Regions from separate parts of the Streptomyces sp. NPDC056224 genome, predicted to be linked through region 3. Evidence: riboswitches for the same ligand, from Rfam matches in the RefSeq annotation. Region 3 holds a riboswitch; each other region holds the start of a gene.
The links. Region 3 has a riboswitch for thiamine pyrophosphate ahead of thiO (glycine oxidase ThiO). Riboswitches for the same ligand answer to the same signal wherever they lie in the genome.
Positions count from the first base shown of each region.

Region 1 (6,221 bases), on a different contig from region 3:
GCCCGGGAGGCGGTGCGGATCCCGCGCCCGGACGACATCCTGTTCGTCGAGTTCGACTGGCACGACTGGCGCGCGCTCGACGAACTCGCCGTGGCCGCCTACTGGGTCGGCGAATACCAGGAGTCGCTGGACTGCTGCGAACGCCTCCTCCAGGACGGCAGGCTGCCCGACTCGCAGCGTGACCGGGTCACCGAGAACCTCGAATTCGCACGGCGCAAGCTCGACCCGCAGTATCAGGTGGTCGCCTGACCGCCGCTCCCGCGCACGGGACCGGAGGGCGTCGCCCCGGCCGGCAGGCCGTGGAGCGGCGCCCTCCAGTCGTCGCGCTGGGCCGTCACGTCGGCCGGCCGGGGCCGGGCGGATCCCCAACCCGGGATCCGCCCGGCCCGACTTCACGATCCCGGACTTCGGCGTGCCCACGCGGGCCGGAGCGGGCTTCCCTAGGGGAGGCGGTTCTTGGAGGCTCCGCGCATCAGGTCTCCCTTGAATTCCTTGCCGCGGAGGGATCCGGGAGTCGGGGAGGGGGTCAGTTCGATCCACCCCTCGTCCCAGGTGAAGTTGGCGCCGTTGGTGTCGCCGTGTGTCTGGTAGACCTTGCCGTCCGTCGTCACGACCTTGATGTACGAGTTGCTGCCCTGCTCGATGATCGAGATGCCACAGGCCTTGCCGAAGGGGAATCCCGGGTTGTCCGCGTTCGTGAGGTCCTGCCAGACAGGCACACCTCCGGCCGTGGTCGCGCGTCCGGCATAGGCGATGCCGTTCGTGAGAGCGGCACTGAACGACACGGTGTTCGAAGGCGCGTAGCTGTCCATGTCGTCGCAGGGCCCGGTACCCGTAGCGCCCGTACCGCCCGTACCGCCCGTGGCACCCGTGGCACCCGTGGCACCCGTGGCGCCGTCCACGCCGTCCACGCCGTCCGAGCCCGGAGCACCCGTACCGCCCGTCGCACCCGTTGCGCCCGTTGCGCCCGTCGCGCCCGTCGCACCGTCCGTGCCCGGAGCACCCGTACCACCCAGGGCACCCGTACCACCCGTCGCGCCAGTCGCCCCAGTCGCGCCCGTCGCGCCGTCCACGCCGTCCGCGCCCGTGGCACCCGTCGCACCCGTCGGCCCTGTCGGGCCCGGCCTGCCCTGTTCGCACCTGTCGTCACCGTCGGGCCCGGCCTCGATGCCCGCGGCCTTCGGGTCGTCGTCCGGGTCCTGGTCCGGTCCGTGGTCCGGGCGGTGGTGATGCCCATTCGTCTTGCAGTGATCCCCACCCGTGGGGCTCGCCGCGTTCACCCGCTCGGCCGCCCGAATGCTCTGAGCAACGGCGAAGGCGGGGCTGGCGACTCCCATCATGACCAGGGCAAGCGATGCGAGGGTGCCGCCCGTCAGCCATCTGCTCCCCCTCGGCAGCGGTCCAAGCGTCGTTGACCTGGTCCTGTTTTCGGGGCTCATACCACTCCTACTCGAAACCGATCGAACGATGTGTGGTCGGGCGTCTCTGGCCACACACTCGGTCAGCGTGGAAAGCACTGCCGCGAGTGGCGGGACAACTCGCAGATAAGTCCACTTATCGGATGAGCGATGCGACACCAACGGCCGCTCTGACGGACACGACGAGCGCGAGCCGTCAGAACGCGGCGGGCGACGACCGGCCGGCCATGGCGAGTGGGAGCACTCCGGCGCCAAAAAACGGGCGGACCCGCGACTCCCCCCTTGGGTCGCGGGTCCGCTCCGTAGCTCCTGTCGAACGGCTCAGTCGGCCAGCGGCAGGTAGACGCGGTTGCCCGAGGCCGCGAACTCGGCGGACTTCTCCGCCATGCCGGCCTGGATCTCCTCGGCCTTCAGGTCGCCGCCGTGCTCACGGCGGATGTCCTGCGAGATCTTCATCGAACAGAACTTCGGACCGCACATGGAGCAGAAGTGCGCGGTCTTGGCCGGCTCGGCGGGAAGCGTCTCGTCGTGGAACTCACGGGCCGTGTCCGGGTCGAGGGCCAGGTTGAACTGGTCCTCCCAGCGGAACTCGAACCGCGCGTCCGACAGCGCGTCGTCCCACTCCTGGGCACCGGGGTGCCCCTTGGCCAGGTCCGCGGCGTGCGCCGCGATCTTGTACGTGATGACGCCGGTCTTGACGTCGTCACGGTTGGGCAGGCCCAGGTGCTCCTTGGGCGTGACGTAGCAGAGCATCGCGGTGCCCCACCAGGCGATCATCGCGGCGCCGATGCCCGAGGTGATGTGGTCGTACGCGGGCGCGACGTCCGTGGTCAGCGGGCCGAGCGTGTAGAACGGCGCCTCCTCGCAGATCTCCTGCTGGAGGTCGATGTTCTCCTTGATCTTGTGCATCGGGACGTGGCCCGGGCCCTCGATCATGGTCTGCACGTTGTGGCGCTTGGCGATCGTGTTCAGCTCGCCCAGCGTCTTCAGCTCCGCGAACTGCGCCGCGTCGTTGGCGTCCGCGATGGAACCGGGGCGCAGGCCGTCACCCAGCGAGTACGTGACGTCGTACGTCGCGAGGATGTCGCACAGCTCCTCGAAGTTCGTGTAGAGGAAGTTCTCCTTGTGGTGAGCCAGGCACCAAGCGGCCATGATCGACCCGCCGCGCGAGACGATGCCGGTCTTGCGGCGGGCGGTCAGCGGCACGTACGGCAGCAGCACGCCGGCGTGGACCGTCATGTAGTCGACGCCCTGCTCGGCCTGCTCGATGACCGTGTCCTTGTAGATCTCCCAGGTCAGGTCCTCGGCGCGGCCATCGACCTTCTCCAGCGCCTGGTAGAGCGGGACGGTGCCGATCGGGACGGGGGAGTTGCGCAGAACCCACTCGCGCGTGGTGTGGATGTTGCGGCCCGTCGAGAGGTCCATGACGGTGTCGGCGCCCCACTTGGTCGCCCAGGTCATCTTGTCGACCTCCTCCTCGATGGAGGAGGTGACCGCGGAGTTGCCGATGTTGGCGTTGACCTTCACCAGGAACCGCTTGCCGATGATCATCGGCTCGATCTCCGGGTGGTTCACGTTCGCCGGGAGCACCGCGCGACCTGCGGCGATCTCCTCGCGGACGACCTCGGGGGAGACGTTCTCGCGGATCGCGACGTACTCCATCTCCGGGGTGACCTCGCCCCGGCGGGCGTACGCGAGCTGTGTGACGGCGGCGCCGCCACGGCCCCGGCGGGGCTGGCGGGGGCGGCCCGGGAAGACGGCGTCGAGGTTCTTGAGCCCGCCCCGCGGCGAAGTGTGCTTGACGCCGTCGTCCTCGGGACGCACGGGACGTCCCGCGTACTCCTCGGTGTCCCCGCGGCCGATGATCCAGTTCTCGCGCAGCGGCGCGAGACCCCGGCGCACGTCCGTCTCGATCTGGGGGTCGGTGTACGGACCGGACGTGTCGTAGAGCGTCACGTCCTTGCCGTTGGTGAGGTGGACCTGACGGACCGGCACCCGGATGTCGGGGCGGGAGCCCGCCACGTACCCCTTGTGCCAGCCCGGCTGGCGCTCGGTCCGGCCGTCGGCGTCCTGGCTGACGGCAGGCGTGCGTGCGTCCTGAATGGTCATGAGACCTATCTCCCTACGCCGGCATTACCCGGTAACAGGTTCGGCGGTCGACGCAGCCTCCTCCCGTACGCATCCGTGATGCGCGTACGGTGATCAGCGTCCTCTCAGCCCGGTGCTCCGAGCTCCCGCGTTGTGCAAAGGTGCCCCCACGCTAGCGCCACCCATGGCGTGCTGAACAGTAGGCCCCCTCATCTCTTGCGATGATCTGCTGGTGACGATCTCGCCGCAGCCCCCCAACGAGCCCAACGAGCCCACCAGCCACTCGGACCACGAGCACTCCCACGGGCAGAGCCACGGGCACGGCCATGGGCACGGCCACGGGCACGGTCCGGCGGCCCCCGTCTCGCAGCACCTGCGCAAGGTCATCGCGGCCGTGCTGATCCCCTTCGCCGTCGCCGTCTTCGTCGGCATGGCGGTGCTCTGGCCGGGCGGCGCCCCCGCCCACGAGCGCACGGGGGTCGGTTTCGACCGGCAGACGCAGCAGGGCGCGGTCGTCTCGCTCGAACAGGTGGACTGCAAATCGGTGAACGCCTCGCAGGTGCCGCCCACCGGGGACACGTCCACCCCCGAGGGCCGCGAGGCCCAGGCGGCGCAGACCGGCGACTGCAAGAAGGCCACCGTCGAGGTCGGCACCGGACCGGACAAGGGCCGCACCTTCGTGGAGATCGTCCAGCCTGGCGCGCCGCGGCAGTTGGCGAAGGGGCAGGAGGTGGTGGTCGCGTACGCGCCGGACGCCCCCCGGGACCTCCAGTACTCGGTGATCGACGTGAACCGGAAGTTCCCCCTGGCGCTGCTGGCCGGGATCTTCGCGGTCGCCGTCGTCCTGGTCGGCCGCATGCGCGGGGTGTTCGCACTGATCGCGCTGGTCATCAGCTTCGGCGTGCTGACCCTCTTCATCCTGCCGGCCATCCTGCAGGGGTCGAACCCGCTGGTCGTCGCCGTCATCGGGGCCAGCGCCATCATGCTCATCGCCCTGTACATCTGCCACGGGCTGACCGCGCGCACCTCGGTCGCCGTTCTCGGCACGCTCGTCTCACTGCTGCTGATCGGGCTCCTGGGCTCGGTGTTCATCGACTGGGCGTTCCTCAGCGGCAACACCGACGACAACACGGGCCTCATCCACGGGCTCTACCCGGACATCGACATGAGTGGTCTGCTGCTCGCGGGCATCATCATCGGATCGCTGGGCGTCCTCGACGATGTGACGGTCACCCAGACCTCCGCGGTCTGGGAACTCCACCAGGCCGATCCCTCGATGGGGTCGCGCGCCCTCTACCGGGCGGCCATCCGGATCGGTCGCGACCACATCGCGTCGGTGGTCAACACGCTCGTACTGGCCTACGCGGGCGCTGCACTCCCCCTACTGCTGCTGTTCTCGATCGCGAACAGCAGCATGGGGTCGGTGGCCAACAGCGAGCTGGTCGCGGTGGAGATCGTGCGGACCCTCGTGGGCTCGATCGGCCTCGTGGCCTCGGTTCCCGTGACGACGGCACTGGCATCCCTGGTCGTGTCCGCCGACCGTCCGGCGGCCACGGTCTCCGGGCCGGCCCCGGGGCCGGCCCGCACCGGCCGGGGCCGCCGTCGCAAGCGCTGAAAGGTGTTCGCCGGAGGAACGGAGCGGTCGGCGCGGAGGGTCGAGTCAGTGCGCGCCCGGCGGCGGGTCAGCCCGCGTTCTGCTCGTTCTGCCGGGATTCGGCCAGGATCTTGCCGAGCGCCTCGTCAAGGTTCTCCTCGAAGTCGCCCAGGTTGCGCTCCTGGCCGAGCGGTACGAGCCGGTCGGTGCGGTCGAGGAACGCGACGAGCGGCGCCGCGCTCGCGCGGAACAACGCCCGGTCGCCGCCGACCTGGAGGCGGATGTGGACATCGGACAGGTCCTCGGGCTCGGTCGGGGCGATGTGGACATCGCCGTCGCCGCACGGCTTGTTGATGCCGTCGAGGAGGAGTTCCCGGCCGAACGCCCAGGTCACGGGCGCGTCTCCGGGAAGGTGGAAGGTCAGGCGGACTGCGTAGGGGTCCCGAGCGTCGTACCGGAGCTCCACCGGAATCCGGAACGAGAGTTCCTCGGAAACGAGGAAGCTCATCATGACCTCTGCCTGTACCGACTCGCGCATTGCCTACCCCGCTGTAGTGGAAGTGGCCAGGAATGTCCCCCAGGGCCCTCTTGACAAGGGTGGTGGAAGCGCTAGCAGATCACAAGGAGTGAGTTTTCAGATACTGATAGAGAACGAGAGGGTGCTCAACAGCGCGCCTACTTCACTCCGTAGTCGATCGACCACATACAGCAACCGGTTTTCCTGGTGGAGGGGTAGAGAAATGGCCATCGTGGCGACGGTGTCACCCGCAGTGAGGGGGATGGCCGCACATACCGTGCCCAAGGCATATTCCTGACGCTCGATCACAGGCTGCATTCGCCCCAGGGATCCGATCCGGTGTTCCAGGGAACGCTGATCCGGCACGGTGTAAGCGGTGATCGCCTCGACCGGATGCCGGTCGTAGTAGTCCTTGCGCGTCTTCTCGTCGAGCTGGCCGAGCAGGCACTGCCCGATGGCGTGCGCATGGCCGGTCTCACGGAAATCCGCCCACTCCTCGCAGGCGGGGCTGGCCGGGGTGTCCGAGACGCCCACGACCTCGATCTCACCCTCGCGGAAGACCGCGAAGTAGACGGGGGCCCCGACCGCGTCGCGGAAGTGCGCG
Region 1 is NZ_JBHJTK010000005.1:164,468-170,688, reverse strand. Features, by position in the region: gene ACFCZ1_RS09725 (glycosyltransferase) at 1-249, shown strand, start outside; gene ACFCZ1_RS09720 (hypothetical protein) at 441-902, opposite strand; gene thiC (phosphomethylpyrimidine synthase ThiC) at 1,740-3,527, opposite strand; TPP riboswitch at 3,521-3,666, opposite strand; gene ACFCZ1_RS09710 (YibE/F family protein) at 3,739-5,121, shown strand; gene ACFCZ1_RS09705 (SsgA family sporulation/cell division regulator) at 5,189-5,638, opposite strand; gene ACFCZ1_RS09700 (IclR family transcriptional regulator) at 5,735-6,221, opposite strand, start outside.
Region 1: another riboswitch for thiamine pyrophosphate. It lies ahead of thiC (phosphomethylpyrimidine synthase ThiC); the one in region 3 lies ahead of thiO (glycine oxidase ThiO).

Region 2 (6,221 bases), on a different contig from region 3:
ACGTCACGGCGGGTGCCTTCGCGGCGTTCTACGTGCCCTTCCTGGCCACGTTCGTCGCGATGCTGCTCACCGCCGACGACGGGCCGCAGCGGGTGATCACCTTCCTGCTGCTGACCGTGGTCAGCGACACCGGGGCCTACGCGGTCGGCTGGCGCTTCGGCAAGACCAAGCTCGCGCCGCGCATCAGCCCCGGAAAGACCCGCGAGGGCCTGCTCGGCGCGGTGGCGTTCGCGATGGCCGCCGGTGCGCTGTGCATGGAGTTCCTGATCGACGGCGGCTCCTGGTGGCAGGGCCTGCTGCTGGGGCTGGCGGTCGCGGTCAGCGCCACGCTGGGTGACCTCGGCGAGTCGATGATCAAGCGGGACCTGGGCATCAAGGACATGGGCACCCTGCTCCCGGGCCACGGCGGCATCATGGACCGGCTCGACTCGCTGCTGCCGACCGCTCCAGTGGTGTGGCTGCTGCTGGCCGCGTTCGTCGGTACGGGCTGACCTGCGGAAAGGCGTCGTAACACGCCGGGCGGTTTACTCTTGGAAGGCGCGCTGCTTCTGCGGCGCGCCTTTCGTCTTACAAGGAGTACCTGCCATGGCCCGCCCTGTTCCGGGAGAGCTCACCTTCGTCGCCCCGCGCGGAGCCAAGAAGCCGCCCCGGCACCTCGCCGACCTCACTCCCGAGGAGCGCCGTGAGGCGGTCGCCGCGATCGGCGAGAAGCCGTTCCGGGCCAAGCAGCTCTCCCAGCACTACTTCGCGCGCTACGCGCACGACCCGGCCGAGTGGACCGACATCCCCGCCGGGTCCCGCGAGAAGCTCCAGCAGGAGCTCCTCCCGGAGCTGATGAACGTCATCCGGCACATCAGCTGCGACGACGACACCACCCGCAAGACCCTGTGGAAGCTGCACGACGGCACGCTCGTCGAGTCCGTGCTGATGCGCTACCCCGACCGGGTCACCATGTGCATCTCCTCGCAGGCCGGGTGCGGCATGAACTGCCCGTTCTGCGCCACCGGCCAGGCGGGCCTGGACCGCAACCTGTCCACCGCCGAGATCGTGCACCAGATCGTCGACGGCATGCGCGCGCTGCGCGACGGCGAGGTCCCCGGCGGCCCGGCGCGGCTGTCGAACATCGTCTTCATGGGCATGGGTGAGCCGCTGGCGAACTACAACCGCGTGGTCGGTGCCATCCGCCGCCTCACCGACCCGGAGCCCGACGGCCTGGGCCTGTCGCAGCGCGGCATCACCGTCTCCACCGTCGGCCTGGTCCCGGCCATGCTGCGCTTCGCCGACGAGGGCTTCAAGTGCCGCCTCGCGGTCTCGCTGCACGCGCCCGACGACGAGCTGCGCGACACCCTGGTCCCCGTGAACACCCGCTGGAACGTCCGCGAGGTCCTCGGTGCGGCCTGGGAGTACGCGGAGAAGTCCGGCCGCCGGATCTCCATCGAGTACGCCCTGATCCGCGACATCAACGACCAGGCCTGGCGGGGCGACCTGCTGGGCAAGCTGCTCAAGGGCAAGCGCGTCCACGTCAACCTGATCCCGCTGAACCCGACGCCCGGCTCCAAGTGGACCGCCTCGCGGCCCGAGGACGAGAGGGCCTTCGTGGAGGCCATCGCCCGGCACGGGGTCCCCGTGACCGTCCGGGACACCCGCGGCCAGGAGATCGACGGCGCGTGCGGTCAGCTGGCCGCTTCGGAGCGCTAGGTTCCGGTTCTGACCGGTCACGATCGGTCACGGGGTACCCTGTGGCCGAACCAATTTCATATTCCGACAGGGGAGCGCCACAGCGCTGAGAGTGCGGTATCCGTCATCCGCAGACCCTCTGAACCTCGCCCCGGTCATTCGGGGTAGGAAGTTCGGTCACCACTCAAGCTGTTGCGCCCTGCCCGGCGTCCGCTCCCGCAGAGCGCCGGGCGGGGCCGCGTCTTCTCCTGGACATCCCAGGAGGAATTCACCAGTGAGCACCACCAAGAGGATCGCGGGCGCGGCGCTCGCGGCCGCGCTGGGCGTCGCCACGCTCAGCGCCTGCGGCGAGGACGCCAAGGACAAGCCCGCGGGCGCGAGCGACGCCCCGAAGTCCAAGACCGTCACGCTCGTCTCCCACGACTCCTTCAACGTGACCGACACGGTCCTCAAGGAGTTCGAGCAGCAGAGCGGCTACACCGTCAAGGTGCTGAAGTCGGGGGACGCAGGCGCGGCGCTCAACCAGGAGATCCTCACCAAGGGCACCCCTCGCGGCGACGTCTTCTTCGGCGTCGACAACACCCTGCTCTCGCGCGCCCTGGACAACGGCATCTTCACGCCGTACGAGGCCAAGGGCCTGGCCGGGGTCAAGCCGGAGTACGTGCTCGACAAGGAGCACCGGGTGACGCCGATCGACTCGGGTGACATCTGCGTCAACTACGACAAGGCCTACTTCGCCGACAAGAAGCTCGCCCCGCCGCAGACGCTGGACGACCTGGTCAAGCCCGAGTACAAGAACCTGCTGGTCACCGAGAACGCCGCGACCTCCTCGCCCGGCCTCGGTTTCCTGCTCGCCTCCGTCGGCAAGTACGGCGAGGAGGGCTGGAAGGACTACTGGAGCAAGCTCAAGGCCAACGGCGTCGAGGTCGTCGACGGCTGGGAGCAGGCCTACAACGAGCGCTTCTCCGGCTCCGCCGGCGGCAAGAAGGCCAAGGGCGACCGCCCGCTGGTCGTCTCCTACGCCTCCAGCCCGCCGGTCGAGGTGCTGTACGGCGAGCCGCAGCCGGCCGAGGCCCCGACGGGCGTCTCCACCGGCACCTGCTTCCGCCAGATCGAGTTCGCGGGTCTGCTGAAGGGGGCGAAGAACGAAGAGGGCGGCAAGGCGCTCGTGGACTTCCTGATCGGCAAGAAGTTCCAGGAGGACATGCCGCTGCAGATGTTCGTGAACCCGGTGGTGAAGGACGCTTCCCTGCCGGAGCTGTTCACCAAGCACGGTGTGGTGATCGAGAAGCCCGAGAACGTCGCTCCCGAGACCATCGCCAAGAACCGTGAGCAGTGGGTCAAGGCATGGACCGCACTGGTCGTGAAGTAAGCGGTACGAAGGTTCCGCGCGCGGCGCCGGGGGACGCCGCGCCGGTACCCGCCACCCGTGGGTCCGGCCGGGCCACGGCCTCGCACCTCGCCCTGATGGCCGTACCCCTCGTCTTCTTCGGCCTGTTCTTCGCCTATCCCGTCGCCGCGATCGTCGGGCGCGGGCTCAAGACCGACGAAGGCTGGCAGTTCGGCCGGATCGGCGAGGTGCTCGCCCGGCCCGACATCGCCGACGTGCTGTGGTTCACCACCTGGCAGGCGCTCGCCTCCACCGCGCTCACGCTGGTGATCGCACTCCCCGGCGCGTACGTCTTCGCGCGCTTCGACTTCCCCGGCAAACAGCTGCTGCGGGCGGTGGTCACCGTCCCCTTCGTGCTGCCGACCGTGGTGGTCGGTACGGCCTTCCTCGCGCTGGTCGGCCGGGGCGGGCTGCTGGACGAGCTGTGGGGCGTCCGGCTGGACACCACCGTGTGGGCGATCCTGCTGGCGCACGTCTTCTTCAACTACGCCGTCGTCGTCCGGACGGTCGGCGGGCTCTGGGCGCAGCTCGACCCGCGCCAGGAGGAGGCCGCCCGTGTGCTGGGCGCCGGACGGTTCGCCGCCTGGCGGCTGGTGACGCTGCCCGCGCTGGCCCCGGCGGTGGCGGCCGCCACGCTGATGGTGTTCCTGTTCACCTTCAGCTCCTTCGGCGTCGTTCAGATCCTGGGCGGGCCCTCCTACTCCACCCTGGAGGTGGAGGTCTACCGGCAGACCGCGCAGCTCCTGGACCTGTCCACGGCCGCCGTGCTGACGATGGTGCAGTTCGCGGCGATCGGCGGGATCCTCGCCGTGCACGCCCGGACGGTGCGCCGGCGGGAGACCGCGCTGCGGCTCGTGGACCCGGCGCGCACGGCCCACCCGCCGCGCGGTTGGGCGCAGCGCGCCCTGCTGGGCGGAGTGCTGCTGACGGTCGCGCTGCTGATCGTGCTGCCCCTGGGCGTCCTGGTGGAACGGTCCTTCGACGTTCCCGGCGGATACGGTTTCGGCTTCTACCGGGCACTGCAGGAGACGGGCGCCGGTGGCGGAACGTTCCTGGTGCCGCCGCTGGAGGCGGTCTGGAACTCGCTCCAGTACGCGCTCGCCGCCACCGCCATCGCCCTGACCGTCGGAGGCCTCGCCGCCGCCGCGCTGACCAGGCGCGCGGGCCGCTTCGTACGGGGCTTTGACGCGCTGCTGATGCTGCCGCTCGGGGTGTCCGCCGTGACGGTGGGGTTCGGCTTCCTGATCACCCTGGACGAGCCGCCGCTGGACCTGCGGACCTCGTGGATCCTGGTGCCGCTCGCGCAGGCGCTGGTGGGCGTGCCCTTCGTCGTGCGGACCATGCTGCCGGTCCTGCGCGCCGTCGACACGCGGCTGCGGGAGGCGGCCGCCGTCCTCGGCGCCTCCCCGCTGCGGGCGTGGCGGGAGGTGGACCTGCCGCTGGTGAGGCGGGCCCTGCTGATCGCGGCCGGGTTCGCCTTCGCGGTCTCACTGGGCGAGTTCGGCGCGACCGTCTTCATCGCCCGGCCCGACCGGCCGACGCTGCCGGTGGCCGTGGCGCGGCTGCTGGGACGGGCCGGCGAGCTGAACTACGGGCAGGCGATGGCCCTGAGCACGATTCTGATGCTGGTGTGCGCGGTGTCCCTGCTGGTGCTGGAGCGACTGCGACCCGACAAGACCTCCGGAGAATTCTGATGACGCTGCTTCAGCTGGAGGGGGTGTCGGTCCGCTTCGGTGAGCGGACGGGCGGGTACGCCCTGGACCGCGTGGACCTGCGGGTCGCCGCACACGAGATCGTGTGCGTGCTGGGGCCGAGCGGCAGCGGCAAGTCCACGCTGCTGCGGGTCGTCGCCGGTCTCCAGCGGGTGTCCGCGGGGCGGGTGCTGCTGGCGGGCGCGGACCAGGCGGCCGTGCCCGTGCACCGCCGGGGCGTCGGCCTGATGTTCCAGGACCACCAGCTCTTCCCGCACCGGGACGTCGGCGGGAACGTCGCCTTCGGGCTGCGGATGCGGGACTCCTCGAAGAGCGCCCGCGAGGACCGCGTCGCGGAGCTGCTGGAGCTGGTCGGGCTCCCCGGAGCCGGAAAGCGGGCGGTGGCCTCCCTGTCGGGCGGCGAGCAGCAACGGGTCGCGCTGGCCCGGGCGCTGGCCCCGTCCCCGCGGCTGCTGATGCTGGACGAGCCGCTGGGACAGCTGGACCGCGGGCTGCGCGAGCGCCTCGTGGTGGAGCTCCGGGGGCTGTTCTCCCGGCTGGGCACGACCGTGCTGGCCGTCACGCACGACCAGGGGGAGGCCTTCGCGCTGGCCGACCGGGTGGTGGTGATGCGCGACGGGCGGATCGCGCAGGCCGGTACCCCGCTGGAGGTGTGGCAGCGGCCCGCGTCGGAGTTCGTGGCGCGGTTCCTGGGCTTCGAGAACGTGGTGCCGGCCGTGGTGTCGGGCGGCGCGGCGGGGACCCCGTGGGGGAAGGTGCCGGTCCCCGCGGGGGAGGCGGACGGGGAGCGGCAGCTGCTGATCCGCCCGGCGGGGGTCGTGCTGGGGCCGGACGGCCTGCGGTGCGAGGTGGTCTCCCGGACCTTCCGCGGAACGCACGTCGCCCTGCGGCTGCGGCCGCAGACGGGTCCGGTGCTGGAGGCGGAGTGCGGGCTGGCGGGGGCGCCCGCCGTGGGGGACCGGGTCGCGGTGACCTTCGCCCCCGCGGAGGTGGTCGTACTCCCGGCGGACGCCCCGGGCTCCGGTTGACGCGGACGACCTGTCCGGACGACACCCCCTACGGGCGGATGCCGTCGCAGGAGACGGGCAGGTGACGCGGGCCGCGCAGGACCGCGTTCTGACGGTACGGGGGCGGGTCCTCCAGCAGCTGCGGGTTCTCCAGCCTGCGGGCCAGCTCGCTCAGCGCCAGCTGGGCCTCCAGCCGGGCCAGCGGAGCCCCGAAGCAACTGTGGATCCCGCTGCCCAGACCGAGGTGCTGGATGTCCCCGCGGTCCGGGTCGAAGCGGTCCGGGTGGTCGAACCGCTTGGGGTCGCGGTTCCCGGACGCGAGGATCAGCCAGAGCGACGCGCCCTTGGGGATGGTGACTCCGCCGACCTCGATCTCGGCGAGCGGGCTGCGCTGGGGCAGCAGCTGCACCGGCGGTTCGTAGCGGAGCAGTTCCT
Region 2 is NZ_JBHJTK010000016.1:64,747-70,967, forward strand. Features, by position in the region: gene ACFCZ1_RS20235 (phosphatidate cytidylyltransferase) at 1-491, shown strand, start outside; gene rlmN (23S rRNA (adenine(2503)-C(2))-methyltransferase RlmN) at 586-1,698, shown strand; TPP riboswitch at 1,757-1,866, shown strand; gene ACFCZ1_RS20245 (thiamine ABC transporter substrate binding subunit) at 1,952-3,049, shown strand; gene ACFCZ1_RS20250 (ABC transporter permease) at 3,145-4,761, shown strand; gene ACFCZ1_RS20255 (ABC transporter ATP-binding protein) at 4,761-5,807, shown strand; gene ACFCZ1_RS20260 (cytochrome P450) at 5,836-6,221, opposite strand, start outside.
Region 2: another riboswitch for thiamine pyrophosphate. It lies ahead of ACFCZ1_RS20245 (thiamine ABC transporter substrate binding subunit); the one in region 3 lies ahead of thiO (glycine oxidase ThiO).

Region 3 (6,221 bases):
CCCTGTCCGAGGTGCAGGACGTCGGAGCCGATGGCGTGCGCGACGTCGGCGCGGTCGTTCACGGCGAGGAGCTTGCCGTGGCGCCGTGCGGCCTCGGCGAAGACCTGGAGGTGTTCGAGTTCCTCCCCGGCCTCCATGCCCTTGTCGCGGAGCTGGACGATGTCCACGCCGCCGGACAGCACGGCGTCCAGGAACTCGGGGAGGTCACCTTGGCGCTTCCGGGCGTCCGTACAGAGGTAGAGCCGGGCGTCGGACAGCTGCATGGGTGTACCCCCCGGAATGGAGGCGGTGTACGGACCCCGTGGGGCCCGCACACCGCGGTGGAGCGGATGCGGATCAGCTCAGAGGGCGAGCGCCTGAGCGCGGCGCTTCACCTCCGTGCCGCGATTCTCGCTCAGTGCCTGCACGGGGGTGCCGGGCAGGGTCGGGTCCTCGGTGAAGAGCCACTCCAGGATCTCCTCCTCGGTGAAGCGGTCGTCGCGCAGCACGGTCAGCAGACCGACCAGGCCCTTGACGACCTTGTCGCCGTCGATGAAGGGGGCCGGCACCTGCAGGGCGCGGTTCTCGCCCCGGCGTACGGCGATCAGCTGCCCTTCCTTGACCATCTGGCGGACCCGGGTCACCTCGATGTCGAGCATCTCCGCGATGTCGGGGAGGTACAGCCATGAGGGGACAAGGGCATCGATCTTTGCGTCAATCTCGGTCACGGGTACAAGCCTGCCATCTCGGGCTGGCACCCGGTACCGGAGCGGCCCGTCCGTGGTCCCGTCCGGGCCAGTGCTGTGACCGGAGAGGTTCACCGGGTCACGACGCTCCCCCAGCTACCGCTGGGAGGTACCCCCGGGCACGGCGCTAGACGGTGGTCGACTTCAGGGGGACCGCCGGGTCGCGGACCTTGGCCGGGTCCACGGCGGCCCCCGTCTCGATGAGCCTGCGGCCCTGCGCCAGGTCGCGGGGGCGGCCCACGGCCAGGACCGCGACCAGGACCCCGTCGCGCAGCCAGCACACCGACCAGGCGGGGTCGGCCGGGTCGCCGCGCCAGAGCAGGGTGTCGGCCCCGCCGTGGTGGCCGGCGTACTGGACGAAGCGCCCGAACTGCTCCGACCAGAAGTACGGCACCGGGTCGTAGACCTGGGCCGGTTCCCCGGCCAGGATGTTCGCCGCGACCGTTCGCGGGCCCTGGAGCGCGTTGTCCCAGTGGTGTACGAGCAGCCGCTTCCCGTAGCGGGCCGACGGGAAGGAGGCGCAGTCGCCGACCGCGTACACCCCGGGCAGGGAGGTGCGCAGGTACGCGTCGGCGGTGACCGAGCCGTCGGGGCCGAGGTCCACGCCGCTCCCGGTCAGCCATCCGGTGGCGGGGCGGGCTCCGATGCCCACCACCACCGCGCCGGCGGGCAGGCCCCGCCCGTCCGCGAGCAGCACCCGGCCCTCCTCGATCCCGGCGACCTTCGCGCCGGTGATCAGCTCGGCGCCCGCCTCCTCGTACCAGCGCGCCATCGGGGCGGCGACCTGCGGCGGCAGCGCCCCCGCCAGGACCCGGTCCGCGGCCTCGACCACGGTCACCTCGCAGCCCGCCTCGCGGGCCGCGGTGGCGAACTCCGCGCCGATCCAGCCCGCGCCGACGACCACCGCCCGGGGCGCCCCGGCCAGGACGGGGCGCAGCCGCGCCGCGTCGTCCAGCGTGCGCAGCAGGTGCACGCCGGGGACGCCCTCCGTCCCGGGCAGGGTCAGCGGCTGCGCGCCGGTGGCCAGCACGAGGACCCGGTACGGGACCGGTCCCGCCTCGGTGTCCACCTCGCGCTCGGCGGCCCGCAGCGCGGTGACCTCCGTGCCGAGCCTGAGATCGATGCCGAGGCCTTCGAAGTCCACGTCGAAGGCGGAGTCCTCGGCCTTGCCGAGCAGCACCGCCTTGGACAGCGGAGGCCGGTCGTAGGGCTGGTGGGGCTCGGCGCCCAGCAGGGTCACCGTGCCGGTGAAGCCCTGCTCCCGCAGGGCGACCGCGGTCTGCACGCCGGCCATTCCGGCGCCCACGATCACGACGCCGCTCGGGTTCTGCTCCGTCTGCTCACTCACCCGGCCACCCTAATCATCTGACGGGCCGCCAGGAACAGGTGCCGCCTTACCGGCTGTGCGCACCGGGGTTAGTCTGGCCACCGTACCTATCGCGGGAGTCCGGGCGCACCGGGCTGAGAGGGAGGCTGGCCGGCCTCCGACCGTACGAACCTGATCCGGGTCATGCCGGCGAAGGGAGGGGCTGGACGCCCATGCACTCATCTCGAACGTCCCGACCGTCCAGGACGTCCCGGAAGGGGTCCGACGTCCTCGTCATCGGGGGCGGGATCATCGGACTCGTCACCGCCTGGCGGGCGGCCCGGCGCGGGCTGCGCACCGTACTGGCCGACCCCGCCCCCGGCGGCGGCGCCGCCCAGGTCGCGGCCGGGATGCTCGCGCCCGTGACGGAGCTGCACTACGGCGAGGAGGCCCTGCTGGGGCTGGGTCTCGCCTCCGCCGCGCGCTATCCCGAGTTCGTCGCGGAGCTCGCCGACGCCGCCGGCGGCCTGGACGTCGGCTACCGCGCCTGCGGCACCCTCGCCGTCGCCCTGGACGCCGACGACCGGCTCCACCTGCGGGAGCTGCACGCCCTGCAGCGCCGCTGCGGGCTGGAGTCCGAGTGGCTGACCGGCCGCGAGTGTCGCCGGCTGGAGCCGATGCTGGCCCCGGGCGTCCGGGGCGGCCTGCGGGTGGACGGCGATCACCAGGTCGACCCGCGGCGGCTGGCGGCCGCCCTGCTGGCCGCCTGCGAGGGGTCCGGGGTGGCCGTCCACCGGTCGGCGGCGGAGCGGCTGCTGGTCACCGCCGACCGGGCGGCCGGGGCGCGGCTCGAGGACGGTACGGAACTGCGCGCGGACCAGGTCGTGCTGGCGGCGGGCTCGCTCAGCGGCCGGCTGGCGGGGGTGCCGCCGGAGCTGGTGGCGCCCGTACGGCCGGTGAAGGGGCAGGTGCTGCGCCTCGCCGTGCCCGCCGCCCACGCGCCGTTCCTGTCCCGGACGGTACGGGCGGTCGTGCGCGGCAGCCACGTCTACCTGGTCCCGCGCGAGAACGGCGAACTCGTCATCGGCGCCACCAGCGAGGAACTCGGCTGGGACACCACGGTCACCGCGGGCGGGGTCTACGAACTCCTGCGCGACGCCCACGAGCTGGTGCCCGGCATCACCGAACTCCCGCTCACCGAGACCCGCGCGGGGCTGCGGCCGGGCTCCCCGGACAACGCCCCGCTGCTCGGCCCGACCGACCTGCCGGGCCTGCACCTGGCCACCGGGCACTACCGCAACGGGGTACTGCTGACCCCGCTGACCGGCGACGTGATGGCGGAGCTGCTGACCACCGGCGAACTGCCCGCGATCGCACGCCCCTTCACCCCCCGCCGGTTCTCCGCCGCACGTCAGGAGTCGTACGCATGACCATCTCCGTCAACGGCGAGCCGCGCGAGGTCGCGGCCGGCACCACGCTCGACGCGGTGGTCGCCACCCTGACCGCGGCCCCGGCCGGAGTCGCCGCCGCGCTCAACGAGACCGTGGTCCCGCGCGGGCAGTGGCCGCTCACGCCGGTGGGCGAGGGCGACCGGGTCGAGGTCCTCACCGCGGTCCAGGGAGGCTGAGCGGCATGGCTGACGACCTCTTCACCCTGGGCGGCCGCAGTTTCTCCTCCCGCCTGATCATGGGCACGGGCGGCGCCCCGAGCCTGGACGTCCTGGAGCGGGCCCTGGTCGCGTCCGGCACCGAACTCACCACGGTGGCCATGCGCCGGCTGGACCCGACGGTCCAGGGCTCGGTCCTGTCCGTGCTCGCGAAGCTGGACATCGCGGTCCTGCCGAACACGGCCGGCTGCTTCACGGCGGGCGAGGCCGTGCTGACGGCGCGGCTCGCCCGGGAGGCGCTGGGCACCGACTGGATCAAGCTGGAGGTGGTCGCGGACGAGCGGACCCTCCTGCCCGACGGCGTCGAGCTGCTGGACGCCGCCGAGACCCTCGTGGACGAGGGCTTCACGGTCCTCCCGTACACGAACGACGACCCGGTGCTGGCGCGGAAGCTGGAGGACGTGGGCTGCGCCGCGATCATGCCGCTCGGGTCCCCCATCGGGTCGGGGATGGGGATCCGCAATCCGCACAACTTCGAACTGATCGCGGAACGGGCGTCCGTCCCCGTCATCCTGGACGCGGGTGCGGGCACGGCGTCCGACGCCGCCCTGGCGATGGAGCTCGGCTGCGCGGCGGTGATGCTCGCGTCCGCCGTGACGCGGGCGCAGGAGCCGGTGCTGATGGCCGCGGCCATGCGCGACGCCGTGTCGGCGGGCCGCCTCGCCCGTCGCGCGGGGCGCATCCCGCAGCGCCGTTTCGCGCACGCCTCGTCTCCCGCGGACGGCCGCGCCACCCTCGATCCGGAGCACCCGGCGTTCTGACCTGCGGCTCCGCTGCCGGGACTGCGGCCCGGACCCCGGACGGCGCCCCGCGCCCGCGCCCCGGACACCGGCGGGGCCGGATTCGGCCGGCGTCCGGGGCGCGGGGGTCCGGGGGGCCGGCCCCCGGCAGCGGTCCGCGGGCGGCCACGTCACAGCTGCGCTGCAAGGCGCCGGGCAGCGGGCCGTGCCCGCACCCGCCCCTCGTAGAATCGCGGCGTGGATACGACCCTGGATGACCCCCTCGTCGGGCGCGTGCTCGACGGCCGCTACCGCATCGACGCCCGCATCGCGGCCGGCGGCATGGCCACGGTCTACCGGGCCGTCGACACCCGACTCGACCGCGTCCTGGCCCTGAAGGTGATGCACCCGGCCCTCGCGGCGGACGCCGCCTTCGTCGACCGGTTCATCCGGGAGGCGAAGTCCGTGGCCCGGCTCGCCCACCCCAATGTCGTCGCCGTCTTCGACCAGGGCACGGACGGGCCGTACGTCTACCTCGCCATGGAGTACGTCTCCGGCTGCACGCTGCGCGACGTGCTCCGCGAGCGCGGCGCCCTCCAGCCCCGGGCCGCCCTCGACATCCTGGAGCCGGTGCTCGCCGCTCTCGGCGCCGCCCACCGGGCCGGCTTCGTGCACCGCGACATGAAGCCCGAGAACGTCCTGATAGGCGACGACGGCCGGGTCAAGGTCGCCGACTTCGGGCTGGTCCGGTCGGTGGACTCCGTCACCCAGACCACCGGGTCCGTCCTCGGCACCGTCTCCTACCTGGCCCCCGAGCAGATCGACAACGGCGTCACCGACACCCGCGTCGACGTCTACGCCTGCGGTGTCGTCCTGTACGAGATGCTCACCGGGTCCAAGCCCCACACCGGCGGCACCCCCGCCCAGGTGCTCTTCCAGCACCTCCACGAGGACGTACCGCCGCCCTCGGCCGTCGTCCCCGGGCTCCCCGTCGGTCTCGACGAGCTGGTCGCGACCGCCGCCGCGCGCAATCCGGAGCTGCGCCCCTCCGACGCCGCCGCCCTGCTCGGCCTCACCCTCGAGGCCCGCATGCGGCTCAGCGACGCCGAGCTGGACGCCGTACCGCCGCAGGCCCGCGCCGGGGAGCGGTCGGCCGCCGAGGACCGCACCGGCGTGATCCCGCGCCCGGTGGGCGCGCAGCAGGCGGTGCAGCACACCTCCCGGCTGGAGATGCCCCCTCCGCCGCCCCCCGCCCCGGCGCCGGCCCCGGCATCGCGCGGGCCGCGCCGCGGCACGCTCCTCGCCGTCGCCGGCGTCCTGCTGGCCCTCGGCCTCGGCACGGGCGTCTGGTACATCAACTCCGGCCAGTTCACCAAGGTGCCCAACCTCCTCGGCAAGACCGAGGAGCAGGCCAAGTCCCAGCTGTCCGCGGCCGGCCTCGGCGTGAAGCGGGTCGACCGGAAGTTCAGCGACGCCTTCGACCGCGGGACGGTGATGAACACCGATCCCGCGGGCGGCCGGCGGATCCGCGGAAACGGCACGGTGACGCTCACGATCTCCCGCGGCCCCGAGGTCGTGGCCGTGCCCAACCTGAAGGGCAGGCCGCTGCAGGAGGCCAAGGCCGAGCTGACGAAGGCCGGGCTGGCTCCCGGGATCGTCACGCAGGCCTTCAGCCAGGACGTGGCCCAGGGCTCGGTGATCGTCTCGGACCCGGTCGGCGGCGAGAAGCGGGCCCCCGACACGGCGGTCGCGCTGGTCGTGAGCAAGGGCCGCCCGGTGCCGGTCCCGAGCGTGGCCGGGGTCGC
Region 3 is NZ_JBHJTK010000049.1:9,685-15,905, reverse strand. Features, by position in the region: gene thiE (thiamine phosphate synthase) at 1-263, opposite strand, end outside; gene ACFCZ1_RS33450 (Rv2175c family DNA-binding protein) at 342-707, opposite strand; gene ACFCZ1_RS33445 (NAD(P)/FAD-dependent oxidoreductase) at 853-2,073, opposite strand; TPP riboswitch at 2,155-2,267, shown strand; gene thiO (glycine oxidase ThiO) at 2,265-3,461, shown strand; gene thiS (sulfur carrier protein ThiS) at 3,458-3,658, shown strand; gene ACFCZ1_RS33430 (thiazole synthase) at 3,664-4,458, shown strand; gene pknB (Stk1 family PASTA domain-containing Ser/Thr kinase) at 4,675-6,221, shown strand, end outside.